DNA from 4 places in the Micromonospora sp. NPDC023737 genome. Region 4 is predicted to be linked to each of the others. Evidence: riboswitches for the same ligand, from Rfam matches in the RefSeq annotation. Region 4 holds a riboswitch; each other region holds the start of a gene.
The links. Region 4 has a riboswitch for cyclic di-AMP ahead of AB0F98_RS10010 (NlpC/P60 family protein). Riboswitches for the same ligand answer to the same signal wherever they lie in the genome.
Positions count from the first base shown of each region.

Region 1: it holds a riboswitch for cyclic di-AMP, as region 4 does, so the genes downstream of both, AB0F98_RS00690 (C39 family peptidase) here and AB0F98_RS10010 (NlpC/P60 family protein) in region 4, are expected to answer to the same signal.
Region 2: it holds a riboswitch for cyclic di-AMP, as region 4 does, so the genes downstream of both, AB0F98_RS16650 (transglycosylase family protein) here and AB0F98_RS10010 (NlpC/P60 family protein) in region 4, are expected to answer to the same signal.
Region 3: it holds a riboswitch for cyclic di-AMP, as region 4 does, so the genes downstream of both, AB0F98_RS23380 (hypothetical protein) here and AB0F98_RS10010 (NlpC/P60 family protein) in region 4, are expected to answer to the same signal.

Region 1 is NZ_JBFAAL010000001.1:153,499-157,915, reverse strand. It holds gene AB0F98_RS00700 (hypothetical protein) at 1-162, shown strand, start outside; gene AB0F98_RS00695 (hypothetical protein) at 314-1,084, shown strand; cyclic di-AMP (ydaO/yuaA leader) riboswitch at 1,391-1,533, shown strand; gene AB0F98_RS00690 (C39 family peptidase) at 1,774-2,592, shown strand; gene AB0F98_RS00685 (alpha/beta fold hydrolase) at 2,715-3,458, shown strand; gene AB0F98_RS00680 (CDP-glycerol glycerophosphotransferase family protein) at 3,477-4,417, opposite strand, start outside.
Region 2 is NZ_JBFAAL010000006.1:298,341-302,757, forward strand. It holds gene AB0F98_RS16645 (hypothetical protein) at 1-1,256, shown strand, start outside; gene AB0F98_RS16650 (transglycosylase family protein) at 1,461-2,093, opposite strand; cyclic di-AMP (ydaO/yuaA leader) riboswitch at 2,091-2,292, opposite strand; gene AB0F98_RS16655 (methyltransferase) at 2,588-3,604, shown strand; gene AB0F98_RS16660 (hypothetical protein) at 3,863-4,165, shown strand.
Region 3 is NZ_JBFAAL010000012.1:110,315-114,731, forward strand. It holds gene AB0F98_RS23375 (hypothetical protein) at 1-458, opposite strand, end outside; gene AB0F98_RS23380 (hypothetical protein) at 581-1,645, opposite strand; cyclic di-AMP (ydaO/yuaA leader) riboswitch at 1,659-1,791, opposite strand; gene AB0F98_RS23385 (cation diffusion facilitator family transporter) at 1,944-2,858, opposite strand; gene AB0F98_RS23390 (AAA family ATPase) at 2,967-4,417, opposite strand, start outside.
Region 4 is NZ_JBFAAL010000003.1:262,032-266,448, forward strand. It holds gene AB0F98_RS10005 (N-acetylmuramoyl-L-alanine amidase) at 1-1,356, opposite strand, end outside; cyclic di-AMP (ydaO/yuaA leader) riboswitch at 1,614-1,750, shown strand; gene AB0F98_RS10010 (NlpC/P60 family protein) at 1,763-2,803, shown strand; gene dcd (dCTP deaminase) at 2,900-3,478, opposite strand; gene AB0F98_RS10020 (pyridoxamine 5'-phosphate oxidase family protein) at 3,578-4,141, shown strand; gene AB0F98_RS10025 (zinc metalloprotease) at 4,219-4,417, opposite strand, start outside.

The DNA.
Region 1 (4,417 bases), on a different contig from region 4:
GGCTCAAGGGTCGCCCCGTCGGCCGCGCACGGTGTTACCCACGAGGTGTTCGCCTCGGCCGCACCGGTTGCCGACCCGGTCACCATCCAGGCGGGCGAGATGTGGCTCCCTCGCGGCGTGGTGGCAGCTGTCCGCTCTCCCCGAGCTCCCCCCGCCGCCTGACGCCGCCGGCGACGCGAGAGCGTTCCGCCGCCGCGCTCGCCGAACCCGTCTTCCGCGCCCGCTCCCGGCGCCCGGCGTGACCGACAAGGCCTCGCACCGGGTGCCGAGTGCGGCTCTCCCGCATCGCGTCTGCTCGCCGTGAGGTACCGACATGGAGAAGACCGTCCTTTACCAGTTTCTCGTCGAGGTGCCGCAGGCCGCCGCCATCTGGTCGGCTCTGCTGGTGCTGGCCCTGATCGTGCTCACGGTGCTGGTCGCCCGTCCGGAGCGCGACCGGCCGGAGGACGGCCGGTCCGCCTCGGCCGGGCCGGCCGACCGGGAGTTGGCCGCAGCCGAGGCTGCCGACCTACGGCGGTACGCCGACGAGGTGGCTGTCGCCGCGGCCGGTGCGGCGCAGACCGCGCGCCGTCGACGGGACGAGTGGCTGGCCGCCCAGGCTGACCTGGACCGGGCCTGGGCGGCGTACGACGAGGCCGAGAGCGCCGCCCGCCGGTACTGCGGTGCCGGCGCTCTGCCGCCACCCCGCACTCCCCACACTCCGGCCGAGTACGCCGCCCGGGAGCGGTATCTGCATCGGGCGGCCACGGCGGCGTACTGGCGAGGCGACCTCACCCTGCGCCAACTCGGCGACGTTTTCGGGTACCGCGACGGCTGGGATCCCCGTCTGCACCCCGTCGAGCAGGAGGTGCACCTGGCCCGGGTGGTCCGGGACGGCCGGCTGGCCGGCTACCGGACGGCCCAGGAGCGGGAGCGCAGTACCTGGCGGGACGCCGAACTCGCCGCCGAGGCGGCCCGTGCCCTGGCCACCGAGGCGTACGCGGCGGCGGCCCGCCTCCGGCCGGGCCGGCTGCCGGCGACTCGGCCCGCTTCCACCGCCCCCGCCCAGGTGGTGACCCGCTGGCAGCCGGCCAGGGTGGGCTGAGCGGGATGCCGGGCCGAATTCTGCCCGGCATCTGCGTGAGCCCGGTCACATGAATGGGGAAACGGTCAGCGGGAACAGTCGGCCCGAATCATCCCCGCCTTTTGGCAAGGTCTCCCTCGGCCTGTCCCGTTGCGTACCCAAGGTGCCGCCGGATCTGCTCGTCCCATTGAGTCACGTCAGCGGCCAAACGCCCGGAAAAATTGTTCGCCGAAACGGGTTTGAGCAGGTGGTGAAGGGTTGGCAGGCCCTCTGTCGACCAGTAGTGTCGGCGCGTCCGGTGCGGTAACCGATCGCAAGAGGCGACGCCGCGCCGACCCGCCTAATCGTGATTCCACGAGCCGGGGACCCACATGCACGTCCGGGGTGAATCCGCGAGCCACGGCCCGCGGTAGGGCGATCTTCCCGCCCGAATCCGTCAGCTAACCCGGTAGGCGGTGCCGGAAGGAGTTCCATCTCTGTGGTGCACGAACCCATCCCTCGGTCCTCCCCGACCCTCCACGGCGCCACGGTGCCCGTGCTCGCCCGTCCCGTAGCGACGAGCTGACTCCGGCACCCGCGTCTTTCCGCCCGACCCACCGGGCGTTCCCTGAGCGATCCACCAGCCGCCCGCGGACCAGGTCCGCGCGGTGACGCCTGCCCGGACTCCGGTCCGGCCGCCGGTCGCTCACCCCCCGAACCGTGGAGGAACCGTGAAGCACACCCTGAAGCGTCAGCTCCGTCGGCTGGCCACCCAGCGCCCCTACCAGATCGCCGCCGCGTCCGCCGCAGCCGTGGTGCTGGCGTCCACCACCGGCGCCCTGCTCAGCGGCGCCGACGACGCGCCCGCCGCACAGCGCGGCTCCGCCGCGGTGGCGGCCGAACTGCGCAGCGACGCCCGCATCGCCCCGCTCGACGACCAGCAGCTCACCACACCGGCGACCAGCTCGCCCACGACCAGTGCGCCGGCGGCGAAGAAGGCCGCGAACCCCGACCTGACCCGCAAGCCGGCAGCGCCCAAGCCGCCGGCGAGCAAGGTCCTCGACTACGACTACCAGGCGCAGACGACCTACTTCTACTGCGGGCCGGCCGCCACCCGGAACGCGCTCAGCGCCACCGGCATCGAACGCAGCCAGGACGACCTGGCCGCGCAGCTCGGCACCACCGAGATGGGCACCAACTCCGCCGAGGACACCACGCGGGTGTTGAACGCGGTGGTCAAGGGCAACCCGTACAAGACCACCATGTTCCCGAGCGCGCCGCGTCCCGCCCAGATGGACCAGCTCCAGGCCGACATCGTCCGGGCCATCACCGACGGGCGCGGCGTGGTCGCGAACATCGTCGGCGACGCCGTCGACACCGACGGTGGCTGGCACTCCTTCGGCGGCGGGCACTACATCGCCGTCGTCGGCTACCGGGACCAGGGCCGTACCGTGAAGATCGCCGACTCGGCGAACCCGGCGGTGCCGTCGTACTGGATCACCACGATCGACCTGGCCAACTGGATGACCACCCGCGGTTACTCCGCCTGACGACCGCGCTCACATCGGGCGCCGGCACCCTGACGCGAGGGGGCCGGCGCCCGTTGTCGTTCAGGGCGGCTGTCGGATGTTCACGCTCGCCGTGCCGACGCCGCCGGTGGCACACTGCGTCCATGAACGACGGTGGCGCGCGTACGGCCGGCCGGCCCACCCTCCTGCTGCTGCACGGCATGGGTGCGACCAGTGAGGTGTGGCTGCCCTGGGCGCCACTGCTGCGGCGCCGCTGGGAAGGGCGCTGGCTGGCGCCGGATCTGGCCGGTCACGGCACGTCGCCGCCGCTGCCCAGGTACTCCTTCGCCGCATTGGCCGAGCAGGTGGTCGCGGCGCTCGCGCCCGGTGACCGCCTGATCGTGCTGGGGCACTCACTCGGCGGCGTGGTCGGCCTGACGCTCGCCGCGCGCGGCGCCGGGCTGCCCGTCGCCGCTGTCGTCGGGCTCGGCATCAAGGCGGTCTGGTCCGACGCCGAACTGGCGAAGACGCGCGAGCTGGCCGCCCGCCCGGTCGCCTGGTACCCCACCCGGGACGAGGCCGCTCAGCGCTACCTGCGGGTCTCCGGGCTGGCCGGTCTGGTCGCTCCCGACGATCCGAGGGTGACGGCCGGGCTGCGTGAGGTGGACGGGCGCTGGCGACTGGCCATGGACCCGGGTGCGTTCGCGGTCGGCGAACCGGACCTGGCGGCGCTGGTGGCTGCCACCGACGTGCCGGTCCTGCTGGCGCGCGGCGAACACGACCCGCTGGTCACCGACGGGCAGCTCCGGCGCTACGGGGTGCCCGTCGCCGCGCTTTCCGGGCTCGGCCACAACGCCCACGTCGAGGACCCGGAGGCGGTGCTGGCGTTGGTCGAGACGTATCGCTGAGCCGGAACCGAAGCGGCCTCAGGCGGTGGTGGAGACGGCGTCGGCCTGCGGCGACCGCGGGGTCAGCGGCTTCCCGGCAGGCTCGAGTTCCCGCCGTGCGGCCTCCAGGAACGCCTCCGCGTACGACTCGGCCGGGAAGCCGCCGAGGTAGCGCCGCCGGGTCTCCCAACGCCGCGCCGACAGCGGGTCGGTGTCGAGCAGTTGGTCCAGCACCTCGTCCAGGTTGGTCATGTTCCGGCGCAGCACGTAACCGGCGGCGGCCAGCGGGAACCGCTCGGTGAACGAGTCGCCGTCGGTGCCCATGTCCGTCACCGCGAACGGCTTGCCGGAGTAGAGGTAGTCCGAGATCACCCCGGAGACGTCGGAGATCAGCGCGTCGGATCGGTTCACGCACTCCACCAGGTTGAGATCCCGGCCGGCCGCCGTGCCCCAGAGGTGCTGCCGTCCGGTCTGGGTCCGGTCGGCGGCCAGCAACTCGGTCAGCCGGCCGAGCTGCCGGGCGGACGCCGGGTTCTGCATGGTGTACGGGTGGGCGCGCAGGATGACCGTCACGCCCCGGTCCAGCAGCCGGCGCAGCAGCGGCTCGGCCACCGGCAGTGAGCAGTAGTCGGCGTCCGCGTGGTGACCGGTCCAGGTCGGGGTGTAGAGAACGGTGCGCGGGGCGGCCGCAGGCAGTCCTTCGGGGCGTACCTCGATCGACTCGACCTGCGGGCGGCCGACCACCACGAACTTCTCGGCCGGGATGTCCACGCCGACTCGTGCGTACCGCTCGATCGCGGCCTGTCCCGCCACGAAGATCCGGTCGAAGATCGCGGACACCGGGTTGGCGCTCGGCGCCTTGTCGCTGTCGCCGTGGTGCAACTGGACGTGGGTGAGCTGGGTGAACCGGATCAAGTGGCTGTTCTTGGCACCGTGGTTGACGTAGAACGCCGCCTTCAGGCTCGGCACCAGCACCTCGT
Region 2 (4,417 bases), on a different contig from region 4:
CACAGGACCGGTTCACCGTGCAGGAGATCGCGAACGGGCACGCCTCCGCCGGATCGGACGAGTCACAGTTCATGGCCGAGTTCGAGCGGGCCTTCCACCAGGCCGCGGCCGGACAGCCATCGGCCGTCAGCAGCTTCACCGTCGTCGACAACCCACCCGACGACGCCCGAACCGCCGCGGAGGCCTCGCAGCTGCTCGAACCGATCGTGCAGCGGCTGGCTCAACTCGGGCCTCCCGGATGGCAGCGGTTCTCGGCCGAGTTCGCGTTCACCGTCTCCGCCGAGATCGCCCACCTCGTGTTCTGGTCCGGCGACCGGTCGCTGCCGGTGCCCGTCCCGTCGCGGGTCGGCGAGTTGGTCCGTCATCAACGAGACGTCGCCGCGCGGATGCCGGCCGGGCCGTGGTGGCGACTGCTGTTGACCGTCACCAGCAGTGGCGAGATGGCCGTGGACTACGACTACGGCGACGAGCCCTTTCCCGACGGCCAACTCATGCCGCCCGAGCACTACCGCAACGACCTGGCGGCCTATCCCCGCTCGCAGATACCGGTATGGCTCGCCGGGTATGTCGCCGGGCCCGCCGCACAGGGCCGCGACCCGCGACGAGCGGCGGCCGCGGCAGCAGCCGACGCCGCGGCCGGCCGCACGGCCACCGTCGTGGACGATGTCCCCTCCCTGCCGGACGTCTGGACGCGGTGGGCGGCGCTCTCGGCGGTGTACGCCGGCGTCAGGTCGGATTGGGGACCACGTATCTTCCCCGGGCACGGCTGGTACGAGAGCGACCGCCGCAGCGGATCGGTCCTCTACCTGCTCCCGGGTGAACGCGCGGTCCTCTCCGGCGGGAAGTGGAACTCGGAGCTGCTCGACGCCGCCTACAACGGCGGCCGGCCCCTGCCCGACCTCTACGCCGGAGCACCCGCCTGGGTCACCGACAGCGTCCTCAACACCCGTAACCGCAACGGCCTGTTGACGTTCTGCCTCTGGTGGGATGGCGGCCGGTGGTACCGGGGCGCCACGAACACGTCCGGCGAACTCGACGTTCCCCTCCCCCAGATCTGGACCCCGGACGAGACCGTGCGAGCGATGACCAGCCAGACCGGTCCCGGCACCGCCGCCGCGTGCGGGGGCTTGCTGACCGCGCTCAACGCGCACCGGGGCACCACCCGCGAGGTGGCCGCCCTCTTTACCCGCGTGCTCGGTGCCGACATCGACGCCGCCGTCAACCAACTCAGCCTCGCCGGACTACTGGCCGTCTGAGCGCGGGCCCGGGCGACCGATGCCGGTGCCGCGGGGGATGGACCGCACGCCGATCCGGAACTCGATCACCGCGACCCGGACGCACCGCCATCGGCAAGCGGCCTCCGGGACGGAAGAACCTTCCGCCCCGGAGGCCGCTCAGGCCGACGACGACCCGGGCCGGAACGTGCTCGAAGGCTCGGGTCGCTTCGGAAGCGTGCTCGGTCAGAGGCTGAGCCGCTGACCCGGGAAGATCAGGCCCGGGTCGGCCCCGACCACGCGCTTGTTGCGCTCGTAGAGGGCGTGCCAGCCGCCGGCCACGTGGTGCGTCCCGGCGATCTCCGACAGGGTGTCACCCGACTTCACGACATAGGTGCCGCCGGTCGAGGTCGAGGTGCTGTGCCGCTGGGTGTGGGTGGTCGACTTCGACCCGCCGCCCGAGGAGCGCTTCGACCCGCCGGTCGACTTCGACCCGCCAGTCGACTTCGACGACGTCGAGCCACCCTCCTTGCCGCAGGTAGGCCACGCTCCGATGCCCTGGCCGTCGAGCACCTTCTCGGCGATCGCGATCTGCTCGTCACGGGTGGCGAGGTCGGCGCGGGCGGCGTACTTCGTGCCGCCGTACCCCTCCCAGGTGCTCTGGGAGAACTGGAGCCCGCCGTAATAGCCGTTGCCGGTGTTGATGTGCCAGTTGCCGCTGGACTCGCACTGAGCGATGGCGTCCCAGTTGACCGCGGCCTGGGCGGGGGCGGCGCCGAAGAGCGCGACGGCGCCTGTCACCGCTCCGGCGGCCAGGGCGCCGACGGCGACGCGACGCGCGGTAACGGCACGGTGACGGGCGTGGTACGCAGATGTCATGGATTTCCTCCACGCCGACGAGGTGAGCTGTCGGGTTCGGGCTGAGGTGCCCGGCCGCGGAATGGGCGGCTTCACCCCGAGGCGCCCCTGACGCGGGAAGCCGGTGACTTCGCCGGTGGGCGCCGGGAAACGGTGGGTCCCCCGCTCCTGCCTGGGTGATGTTCCGACGATCGGCGGCAGGATTTGGCGTTACCGGTCGCGGTGTTCACGTTGGCGAACTCGACCGACGCTAGGCAGGATTCGGGGCGATTGCCCACTTCCTGTGAAGTTGTTCACCGGGCCACGCGTGGCGGCCGGCGCTCGAGTTGCGCGCCCGCCTGAGCCGTGCATCGGTGGCACGCGGCCTGGACCGCCCAATCTGGACGATGACGGGTGGCGCGAGGTCACGGACCGTCGAACGAGCCACTACCGGATTCCGGCCTCGCCGTACGTACCGCGGGGACCCCATCGGGCCCGGCGAAATCCGCCACATATGCGCATGCTCTGATGTGCCCATGATCAGTCCAACTCCTCTGATGAGTCTCGTCGCCGGCGTGTGGGGCTTCAAAACCCTCGCCGTCGGCGTCGAACTCGGCCTGTTCACCCGGCTCGCCGGTGGGCGCGCCATCACCGTCGACCAGGCAGCCACCGAGTTCGGCCTGGCCGAACGCCCGGCAGACATGCTGCTGGCGGCGAGCGCCTCCCTCGGCCTGCTCGAGCGGGCGGGCGACGGCTACCGCAACTCAGAGCTCGCCGAACAGTTCCTGGTCGAGGGCCGCCCGTACTACTTCGGCGGGCAGATCCGCTACTCGGACCTGCGCACGTACCTGCCGTGGCATCGCATCGCCGACGCGTTGCGCACCGACCGGCCGCTGACCTGGGATCCGCAGAGCCAGCAGTCGATGTTCGACACCAGCGACCCGGAGATGATCAGCCAGTTCTGGGACGCCATGTACTCCACGTCGAGCTTCACCGCCAGGGCGCTGGCCGGCGCGTACGACTTCGGCGCGCACCGATCGCTGCTCGACGTCGGGGGCGGGGCGGCGGCGTTCCCGATCGAGTTGTGTCGGCACCTGCCGGACCTGCGGGCGACCGTGCTCGATCTGCCGCACGTCCTCGTACGCGCCGACCAGCGGATCGCGGCCGCCGACCTGACCGATCGGATCAGCACCGTCGCCGGCGACTTCCTCGCCGACTCCGCGCTGCCGCGGGGACACGACGTCATCCTGCTGAGCATGATCCTGCACGACTGGGACGAGTCCACGAACCGGGCACTGCTGACGAAGTGCCACGCCGCGCTGCCGCCCGGCGGGGCGATCGTCATCTGCGAGCTCCTGCTGAACGACGAGCGCACCGGCCCGCCGGAGGCGGCGCTGATGGGCATGAACATGCTGGTCGAGACGGAGGGCGGCCGGAACTACTCCGGAGCCGAGTACGCCGCCTGGCTCGCGGCGAGCGGTTTCGTCGACATCCGTACCGTGCCGTTCGATGCTCCGGGCGCCAACGGCGCGGTGGTGGCCCGCCGTCCCTGAACGGACGCCGCCGGCGCAGACCCCGACGACGGTGACCGTACGACGTCATGACACTGCGGACAGTGATCTCGGGTGGCTATTGGGGCGAACGTCCCGTGACGACTGCGACACGTCGACGCGCAGGGCTGGGTGGATCGGGCCTGGTGGGCCACAATCCGGAGCGGAGACCTCGGCAACTCAGTCCGCCCAGCCGCCGGGGTTTACCGGGGGGAGGCAGTGGTGAAGGTAGGGCGGACACGAATCCCAGGGGGGATAGCCATGTCCGAAACACACCGCAGTGACGCCGTCACAGATCGCCCTGACGAGGTGACCGACCCGCTGTTGTGGAAGCTCGCCCTCGAGGTGGCCGACGCGCACGAGCCCGACGGCCAGGGCGGCTGCGACAACCTGCTGTGCGCCGGTGAACCGTGGCCGTGCACCGCGTGGAACAACGCCCAGCGGGCGCTACGCGCCGCGCGGGGTGACGTCAACGCCGACGCCCCGGCGCCGGTCACACTCAACGTCCCCACCGGCTGGTCCGCCGCCCCGATGCTGCCGGCAACCCGCCGCACGGCGGCGTGACGAAGGACCGCGCGGCCTCGTGACGCGACCGGGCGGCACGCCCGGCACGGGTACCAGCCGCGGCCCAGATGGGCCGGCCGGCGCGTGGCCACTTCGGGTACGGCTGCGGGTGGTCCGGTGGCGCAGGAGCTGAGCGACGCCGGACACCGCAGCCCGCCGGGGCGGTGACCGCCACGCCTCCGAGCGACGGACCGTGCCCGCGAAGCCGGCGATCGAATATGGGGTGCGTACCGCCACGCGAGCGCTCTACCG
Region 3 (4,417 bases), on a different contig from region 4:
CGCATCCGCCCCCACGGCTTGTACGTCGAGAGCACCGTCGCGATGATCATCAAGCTGGTCGACACGGCGGGCGCGATCACCAGGTCGGCGCGGTCGTGCGCCGGAAGCGCGGCCCCGAGGTCGCCGGCGGCGCGCAGGTTCGGCGTGAGCAGGAACAGCACGAGCCCGACCATCACCGTGGTGATCAGCAGTTTCACCAGCACCCAGCGGTACCGAAACAGCTTCCACGGGGTCAGCAGGGCGCTGGCCACGCCGACCACCCACACCGCTACGGCCAGCGGCGTGAAGAGCGTCGTGCCGATCAACGCGGCGACCGGATAGACCGTGGCTGCGTCGGCGCCGCGCAGCACCGCCACGCCCAACGCGAGCAGTACGAGGTCGGTCCCGAGCCAGCCCAGTGAGGTGACCAGGTGCAGCGTGAGCAGAGCCTTACGCACGGTCGGCGGTGTTCGGGTCATGGCCTCGATGCTGCCCGTGCGGGCCGGCCGGATCGTCCGCCGGCCGGCGACATCGTGGCTACGTTGCGGAACGTACCCGGGCAGTGCGGGTGGCCGCCGGGGCCGCCACCCGCACCGCGGCGTCAGTACACCGAGAGGTGCACGTGGTTGGTGTGATCGCTGGACGGGTCTCCGCCCGCCCCGCTGTACGACTTCCATCCGCTGCTGGGCAGCCAGATCTGCCGGTACCAGATCACGTAGAGCACCGCGAGCCGGTCGGAGTTGCGGATGAAGTACGCGGCCAGGTTGTTGCCGTACGTCTTGTCGCCGCCGGTGGCGTCACCGCCGAAGCCGTTCTTCTGCGCGGCGAAGTCGCATGCCCGCCCCTTGGGATGCTCGCCGGAACCGCCGTTGCGATGGCACGAGACGTAGCGGCTGAAGCCGGCCGCCTTGGCCTGCTCCAGCGCGTGCAGCGCGCGCGGGGTGATGCAGCCGCTCGCCGGTGTCGGATCGTTGACGCTGCACGACTCCTTGGGCCAGGAGCCGTCTGGGTTGCGTGGCGCCGGGTCGGCGTTCGCGGTGGAGGTGCCCCGGTTGGACCCGCCGGCGGAGGAATGGACCGCTGTCGCGTTGGCCACCTCGAGGGCTCGCTCGGCCTGTTGCTTGCGCTTCGCCATCACGGCGACCTGCTTGCGCTGCTCCTTGATCTCACCGTTCAGCGCGACGCGGGTCCGGTTCGCCTCGTCCCGGGTCGCCATCAGGTCACGCAGCGCCCGGTCCTCGTTGGAAGCGACGGCCTCCAGGGCGGCGGCGCGGTCCATGAAGCCCTCCGGGCTGCTGCTGCTGAGCAGAGCCGAGACCGCGCCGAGCCGGCCGGTGCGGTAGGCGACCCCGGCGATCTCGCCGACCTTGCCGCTGCGCTCCGCCAGTTCGGCGTCGGTCTTCTTGAGCCGGTCGGCGAGCTGCTGCTGCCTTGTCACGGAGCGGGCCAGGGCTGCCTTCGCGTCGAGCCAACCCTTGCTGGCCGCCTCCAACTGGGCGCGCAGGGCGGGGGTGCCGCCCTCGGCGTCGGTGCTGGGGGCCGCGGCGGGCAGAGCCGCCGGGGGCGTGGCCGCGGTGCCGGTGCCGGGGGTGGCCGCGAGGGCGAGGGCGAGCGCCGCGGCGATCAGGGCCGCCATCCGGGCGGCGCGTCGTCGTACGGGTGCCACTACTGGCATGCACATGTCCTTCCGTCAGCCGCCGACCGGGTTAGCTGACGGGTTCGGGACGGAAGATCCCTACCGCTCGCGCGGATGCACCCCAGGAACGTGGTTCCCCGGCTCGCCGAACGTCGGCGATTAGGCGGCGGTCGCCGCCGGCGCTGGTGGGCGCCTCCTGGCGGAGACCGGGACCGAGCCTACCGGTGCCGGTGGGACTCGTGCAGCAGTTGTGACTCCCCGTGCCGCTGGGCTCACCGGAAATTACGGCATAACCGCATCATGCGTCCGAAAACCCCGGGTGTTCCCGTCACCATTCGACCGCCCCGCAGGCCCCAGGGGCCGCGCCGGGCTCGATCTGCAACGTCGCGTGCTCGATGTGGAAGTCCTCGTGGAGTGCCTCCCGAGCCGCCGCGAGCACGGTGCCGACCTCCGCGCCGGGCGCCATGGTGAGGTGCGCCGAGGCCACCTCCATGCCCGAGGTGAGCGTCCAGACGTGCAGGTCGTGTACGCCGGCCACGCCGGGCACCGCGGCCAGCCGGTCGTGCACCGCCGTCACCTGAAGATGCTCCGGGGCGGCCTGGACCAGGATGCGGACCGCCGCCCGCCCGAGCCGCCAGGTGCGCGGCAGGATGAACAGGCCGATCGCCACCGCCACCAACGGGTCCGTCCACCACCAGCCGGTAAACGTGATGAGCAGCGCCGCCGCGATCACCCCGAGCGAGCCGAGCAGGTCGCCGAGGACCTCGAGGTAGGCGCCCTGGAGGTTGATGCTCTCCCGGGCACCGGGTCGCAGCAGCCAGAAGGCGGCCACGTTGGCCAGCAGGCCCAGCACGGCCACCGCCAGCATCGGGCCGGCGAGCACCTCCGGCGGGTCGCCGAACCGGCCGACGGCCTCGACCACCACGTAGACCGCGACCCCGGAGAGCAGTACGGCGTTCGCCAGCGCGGCGAGCACCTCGAGGCGGTAGAGGCCGAAGGTGCGTTGGGGGTCGTGACCGGCCCGTCGGGTGGCGGTGATCGCCGCGAGGGCCATGCCGATGCCGAGCACGTCGGTGAACATGTGCCCGGCGTCGGACAGCAGGGCCAGCGAGCCGGTCCGGAAGGCGGCGACCGCCTCGACCAGCATCAGGGCCGCCAGCAGGGCGAATGCCGCCCAGAGCCGGCCGCGGTGGTGCTGCGCGGCGTTCACCACCGACTCGTCGTGGCCATGCCCTGCGCCCACGAGACCACCCTCCGCCGACGGTCGGAACCTCTCAAACATATGCTCACATCGCAATGTGTGCAACTGTCGGCCGTGCCGGGGGCTGAGGCAGAGCCGCCGGGGGACCGGTCAGCCGGTCGGGTCGATCGTGCTGAGCCGCTGAGTGGCCCGGGAGAGCGCCACGTAGAGCGTCCGGACGCCCGAGCCGGGATCCGCCCGGATCTCGCTCGGCGCGACCAGCACCACCCCGTCGTACTCCATACCCTTCGCTTCCAGGCTGGTCACCACCTGTAGGCGGGACCCGCCGACCGTGCCGAGCCAGCCGGCCACCTCGTCCCGGCGGGGCGCCGGCGTGATCACTCCGACCGTCCCCTCCACCTCACCCAGCAGGGCCGCGGTGGCCGCCACCGTCGCGCTCTCCAGCTCCGCCCGCGGCACCGCCAGCTCGACCGGATCGATCCCGGTGGACCGGACCGCGGTGGGCAGCGCCAGGTCCGGGTCGAGCCGGCGGATCTCGGCCGCCGCCACCGCGAAGATCTCGGCCGAGTTGCGGTAGTTGGTGGTGAGGGTGAAGTTCTGCCGACGACGCCGGCCCAGCGCCTGGTCCCGGGCGCGCGTCAACTCCGCCGGATCACCGGTCCACGCCGTCTGCGCCGGGTCGCCGACCACCGTCCAGGACGCCAGACGGCCACGGCGGCCGATCATCCGCCACTGCATCGGCGACACGTCCTGCGCCTCGTCCACCACCACGTGCGCGTACTCCCGGTAGTCGGCCGGGCGCTCCCGGGCCGCCTCCCGGGCGGCCCGTTGCCGGTCCGCGTACGTGCTCAGCTCACGTACGCCACCCGCCAGCTGGAACGGATCCCGTTTCCGCCGGGCCGGCTGCACGGGCTTGCCGAGCAGCGCGTCGAGCTCGTCGAGGAGCGCGATGTCGGCGATCGTCAACCCCTCGCTGTCCAGCGTCCGGTACGCGCTCGCCAGCAGCCGGATCTCCGCTCCGGAGAGAACGCCGCCCGCGTACTGGCGCAGCCGCTCGGGGCGCGCCAGCCAACCCAGCACGTGCCGGGGGTGCAGCCTCGGCCACCAGGCCTTGAGGAACTCCCGGAATTCCGGCCGGTCGGCGATCTCGTCCTCGAAGGCGCGCTGCTCCGGCAACCTGCTGATGTTCAGGCGGCGGGCCTGGGCCCAGAGCGCCGCGAAGACCCCGTCGAAGCCGGCCCGGCGCACCTCGTTGCGGCGGGCGCCCCGCGGCAGCGCGCGATCCCGGATCCCGTCCAGGTCCCGCCGGTCCAGCCGCAGCAGTTCGCCGCGGTAGAGCAGACGCAGCTCCGTCGGACCGTCCGGCACGGCGTCCCGGACCGCGCGCTCCAGCACCCGGCGCATACGCAGGGAGCCCTTCACGGCGGCGACCTCGGGCGCGTCTGTCCGGGTCGCGCTCATCCCCGGGAACAGCGTGCCCAGCGAGTGCAGCGTGGCGGTCTCCTCGCCGAGGGAGGGCAGCACCGAGGCGATGTACTCGACGAAGACCGAGGAGGGTCCGACGACCAGGATGCCGCCGCCGGCGTACCGGCTGCGGTCGG
Region 4 (4,417 bases):
CGGCCGGTTGACGGCGAGGTCCGGGTCGATGGTGACCAGGCCGGTCCATTTGGTGCCGGTGGTCCGGAACGGCGCCTTCAGCAGATCGAAGTAGTGCGACCAGTCCCAGTACGGGCCCGGGTCCCAGTGCATGTCGGCCACGGTCGAGGCGACGGTGCCGGGAACGTTGTCGTGCCCGATGATGTGCTGCCGGTCCAGCGGGATGCCGAACTTCAGCGCCAGGTGCCGGACCAGCTTGGCCGAGGCCCGGTACATCGCCTCGGTGTACCAGGTGCCATGGCCGGCGAAGCCCTCGTGCTCGATGCCGATCGACTTGGCGTTCACGTACCAGTTGCCGGCCTGCCAGCCGACGTCCTTGGTCCGAACGTGCTGCGCGACGTGGCCGTCCACCGAGCGCAGCGTGTAGTGCCAGCCCAGGTAGTCGGCCTGCTGCACGAGGCCGACGCTGGGCTCGTAGTACCCCTCGGTGTCGTGGATGACGATGTACTCGATCTTCTGCTGGGCCGGCCGGTCGCCCAGGTCGTGGTTGCCGTAGTCGCCGGCGCCCGGGCCGTACTGCTCGTACGGCGCGGGAATCCACTCGCAGCCGAGCCGGACCGGGCACTCCACCCGGTCCGGGCGCTGCGACTTGCGCAGCCCGAGGCGGTGCACCGTGTCCGCCCGCGCGGTCACCGGGTGCGCGGCGAGGGTGACCTGGTGGCCGTCGTCGGTTCGTCGGTTCGCACCGGCGCGGATCTGGTCGTACACCTCGTCCGCGAAGGCGGAAGCGGTCTCCTCGGTGTCGGCTCCCGAGTAGCGCGCCACCGCGCCGTACCAGATTCCCGGGTCGGTCTCCGAGCCGACCGGGCCGCCCAGCTGCTTCTGGTACGAGGCGAGCAGCGCCGCGCCGCCACGGATGTTGGCCGCCGGGTCGGTACGGAGTGCCCTGGCGTCGGCCCCGGTGAGCGCTGCGGCGGCCTGAAGGGTCTGTAGCGCCGCGGACGCCGGCGCGGCGGACGGTTCGGCTCCTCCGGGCGCGGCGACCGTCAGCGGCCGGGAGGTGTCGCCGCGCGGGTCCTCGCCTTGGTGGACGTGGTGGCCCGCGGTCAGGCTCGCGACGTGAGCCGCGTCGGTGAGGTGCAGCGGCCCGTAGCCGCCGCTGGTGCTGGGCCTGCCGGCGTGGGTGTCCCACCTGGACTCCAGGTAGGAGACGCCGAGCAGGACGCTCTCCGGCACGCCGTATTCCTTCGCCGCGGCGGCGTACTGCTGCTGACGGTCGCCGGCCGGCGCGGCCCCGGCCGGGCCGCCGGTCAGTGGCACGGCCGCGGCGGCGGTGACCACCGCGGCGGCGAGCAGGGCGCGCCTGCTCCTCGACATGGTCGATCGTTGCATCGAACCCCCAGGTACGGATGGGTCTTAGGTATTGGTCACCTTCGCTCCACCGTCGCGCCCTGGTCAATACCTTTCCATTGATCGGGGGGTTCGGAAGAAAATCTTCGGAATCGCACGAGGGGTGCGCTCCCGCTGCGTCACACACGGAGTGTCACCGTCTGACGGGTTGCGGATCGGTAACGGCGCTCTCTAGGCTGATCATTCGTCGGCCGGCAGCAGGTCCGTCCAACCCGGGCGGTAACGGTCCGACACCGCCGAGTCGCTCGCCGAGCGAGCCGGGGACCCAGGTTTCCGGGGTGAATCCGCAGCCACTGCGGTAGGGCGCCGACCTTCCCGCCCGAACCCGTCAGCTAACCCGGTAGGCGGTCAGGAAGAAGGAGTACGGAGCCCGGTGGCACACCATGCCCCGCGGCCGCCGTCCGGACGGTCGGCGACAGCCGGCCCGACGACGGGTGCGCCGCGTCCACGCTGGTCCCGCATCACCACCGTCCTCGCCGCCCTCATCGGCGTCAGCGTCGTCCTGACCGGCGGTGCCACAGCGGCGCACGCCGACCCGTCGGTCGCCGAGATCGAGCGCCAGATCGACCAGGACTGGAACAAGCTCGAACCCGTGATCGAGCGGCACAACGCCACCCGTCAGGAGCTCGTGGCCAAGCGCAAGCAGGCCGATGCGCTGGCTGCTCGGATCAAGCCACTGCAACTCCGGATCGACCAGGCCATGGACAAGGTCGGCGTGCTCGCGGTGCGGGCGTACAAGGGTGAGAACCTGTCCACCGTCAACGCCCTGCTCGGCAGCCAGTCACCGAGTGACGTCGTCGGCCAGCTGGAGCTGCTCGACCGGTTCGCCCACAACCAGCAGACGGACGTCGCCCAGGTCGTCGACCTGCGCGACGAACTGGCCCGGCAGAAGGCGCCGCTGGACGAGCTCGTCGCCCAGCTGACCCGGACCGAGGCCCAGCTGGCCGCGAAGAAGAAGCAGATCAACGCCGAGATCGACCGGCTGCAGAAGCTGCGGATCAAGGTGTACGGCAACGGCGGCGGCGGCCCGCTGCGTCCGGCCCCGTGCCCGGCCACCTATCCGGGTGGCGCCGCCGGGGTGGCGGTGAAGTTCGCCTGCGCCCAGATCGGCAAGCCCTACGTATGGGGAGCCGACGGGCCCGACTCGTACGACTGCTCCGGGCTCATGCTCGCGGCCTGGGCCAAGGCCGGGGTGTCACTGCCGCACAACGCCGCGCAGCAGCGCAGGGTGACGAAGACGGTGAGCCGTGCCAACCTCCGCCCCGGCGACCTCGTCTTCTACTACAGCGACCTGCACCACGTCGGCATGTACGTCGGCGGCGGATGGGTGGTGCACGCCTCCCAGGCCGGGGTGCCGATCAAGATGAAGAAGGTCGACGACGGCCCCATCCACAGCTTCGGTCGTCCCGACTGATCGTTCCGCGCAGAGGCCCCTTCCACCGAGTGGGAGGGGCCTCTCCGTGCGCCTGGTGAGGCGCGAGGTGCGTCGGGTTCCGGGGCCGATCGCCGGTCAGCGGGTGGGCCAGGTGCGCCAGTTCTGCCACGCCCGGCTCGGCGTCGGGCCACGCTGACCCTGGTAGCGCGAGCCGTAGACGGCCGAACCGTACGGGTGCTCGGCGGGTGACGAGAGCCGGAAGATGCAGAGCTGGCCGATCTTCATGCCCGGCCAGAGCGTGATCGGAAGGTTCGCCACGTTCGACAGTTCCAGCGTCACGTGGCCGGAGAATCCCGGGTCGATGAAGCCGGCGGTGGAGTGGGTCAGCAGGCCGAGCCGGCCCAGGCTGGACTTGCCCTCCAGCCGGCCGGCGAGCTGCTCGCCGAGCGAGATCACCTCGAGCGTCGAGGCGAGCACGAACTCCCCCGGGTGCAGCACGAACGGCTGCCCGTCGGGTACCTCGACCACCGATGTCAGGTCGTCCTGCTGCTGTGCCGGGTCGATGTGCGTGTAGAGGTGGTTGTTGAAGACCCGGAAGAGCCGGTCGAGACGTACGTCGATGCTCGACGGTTGCACCAGGGTGGGCTCGAACGGCTCCAGCCCGAGCGTGCCGGCCTTGATCTCGGAGACCAGGTCGCGGTCGGAGAGCAGCATCGCACCACCATAGCGAGGCCCGTTCGGACGACTCGAATCCGGTGTCGGTGACCAGCGCGTCGTGTCGCTCGTCGAACATTTGTTCGATAGAATGCCTGCATGGCTTCCTGGTCCGAATTCGCAGCTGACGAGCCCCGGCTCGCCGACGGGATCCGCGTTCTCATGCAGCAGTACGGTCCGGGCTTCGGCTATCTGGCCACGGTCCGTGCCGACGGCGGGCCCCGGGTGCACCCGGTGTCTCCGGTGATCACCGACGAGGGGCTCTTCTGCTTCATCATCGACTCGCCCAAACGGCGTGACCTGGAGCGGGACGGGCGCTACGCACTGCACTCCTTCCCGCCGGAGGAGACCGATGACGAGGCGTACGTGGCGGGGCACGCCCACCCGGTCACCGACCAGGCCCGGGTGGCCCGGCTCGCGGCCAGGGCCGGGGCAGCGTCCCAGGTCGACTGGCGGCTCTTCGAATTCACCGTCGACGTGGCCATGCTGACTCGGCGCGACTCCGGCAGCGCCGGTGGGCCGGGCGAGGGGTGCGGCCGCCCAGGCGTGCAGGTCTGGCTCGACCCGCACGCGGACGATCGGCCGGCCGATCTGACTCCGGTCGTACCGCAGGCTCGTCCCGCCCGCCACGGGCGCCGCGACGTCCACCGCTCGGCAGCCTGAACGCGTTCCTGGGGAGTGAAACGTCGGCGCCGGCCCTTGTCCGTCCAGAGGGCCGGCGCCGACGTTACGTGTCGACGTCAGGCCGCGCGGTAGGCGTTCCACGCGGTCAACATGCGGCTCGCCTGCCCAGGGGTGAACTGGTACATGCACGAGTCGTAGGTGTAGTCCATGAAGTTCGTGATCGGGTCCAGGCCGGCAGCGCTGCAGGTGTTCCGACCGGTCGGGCACTCGTACGCCGGCGTGGCCTCGGCCGGGGTGTCATCGACACTGTCGCCC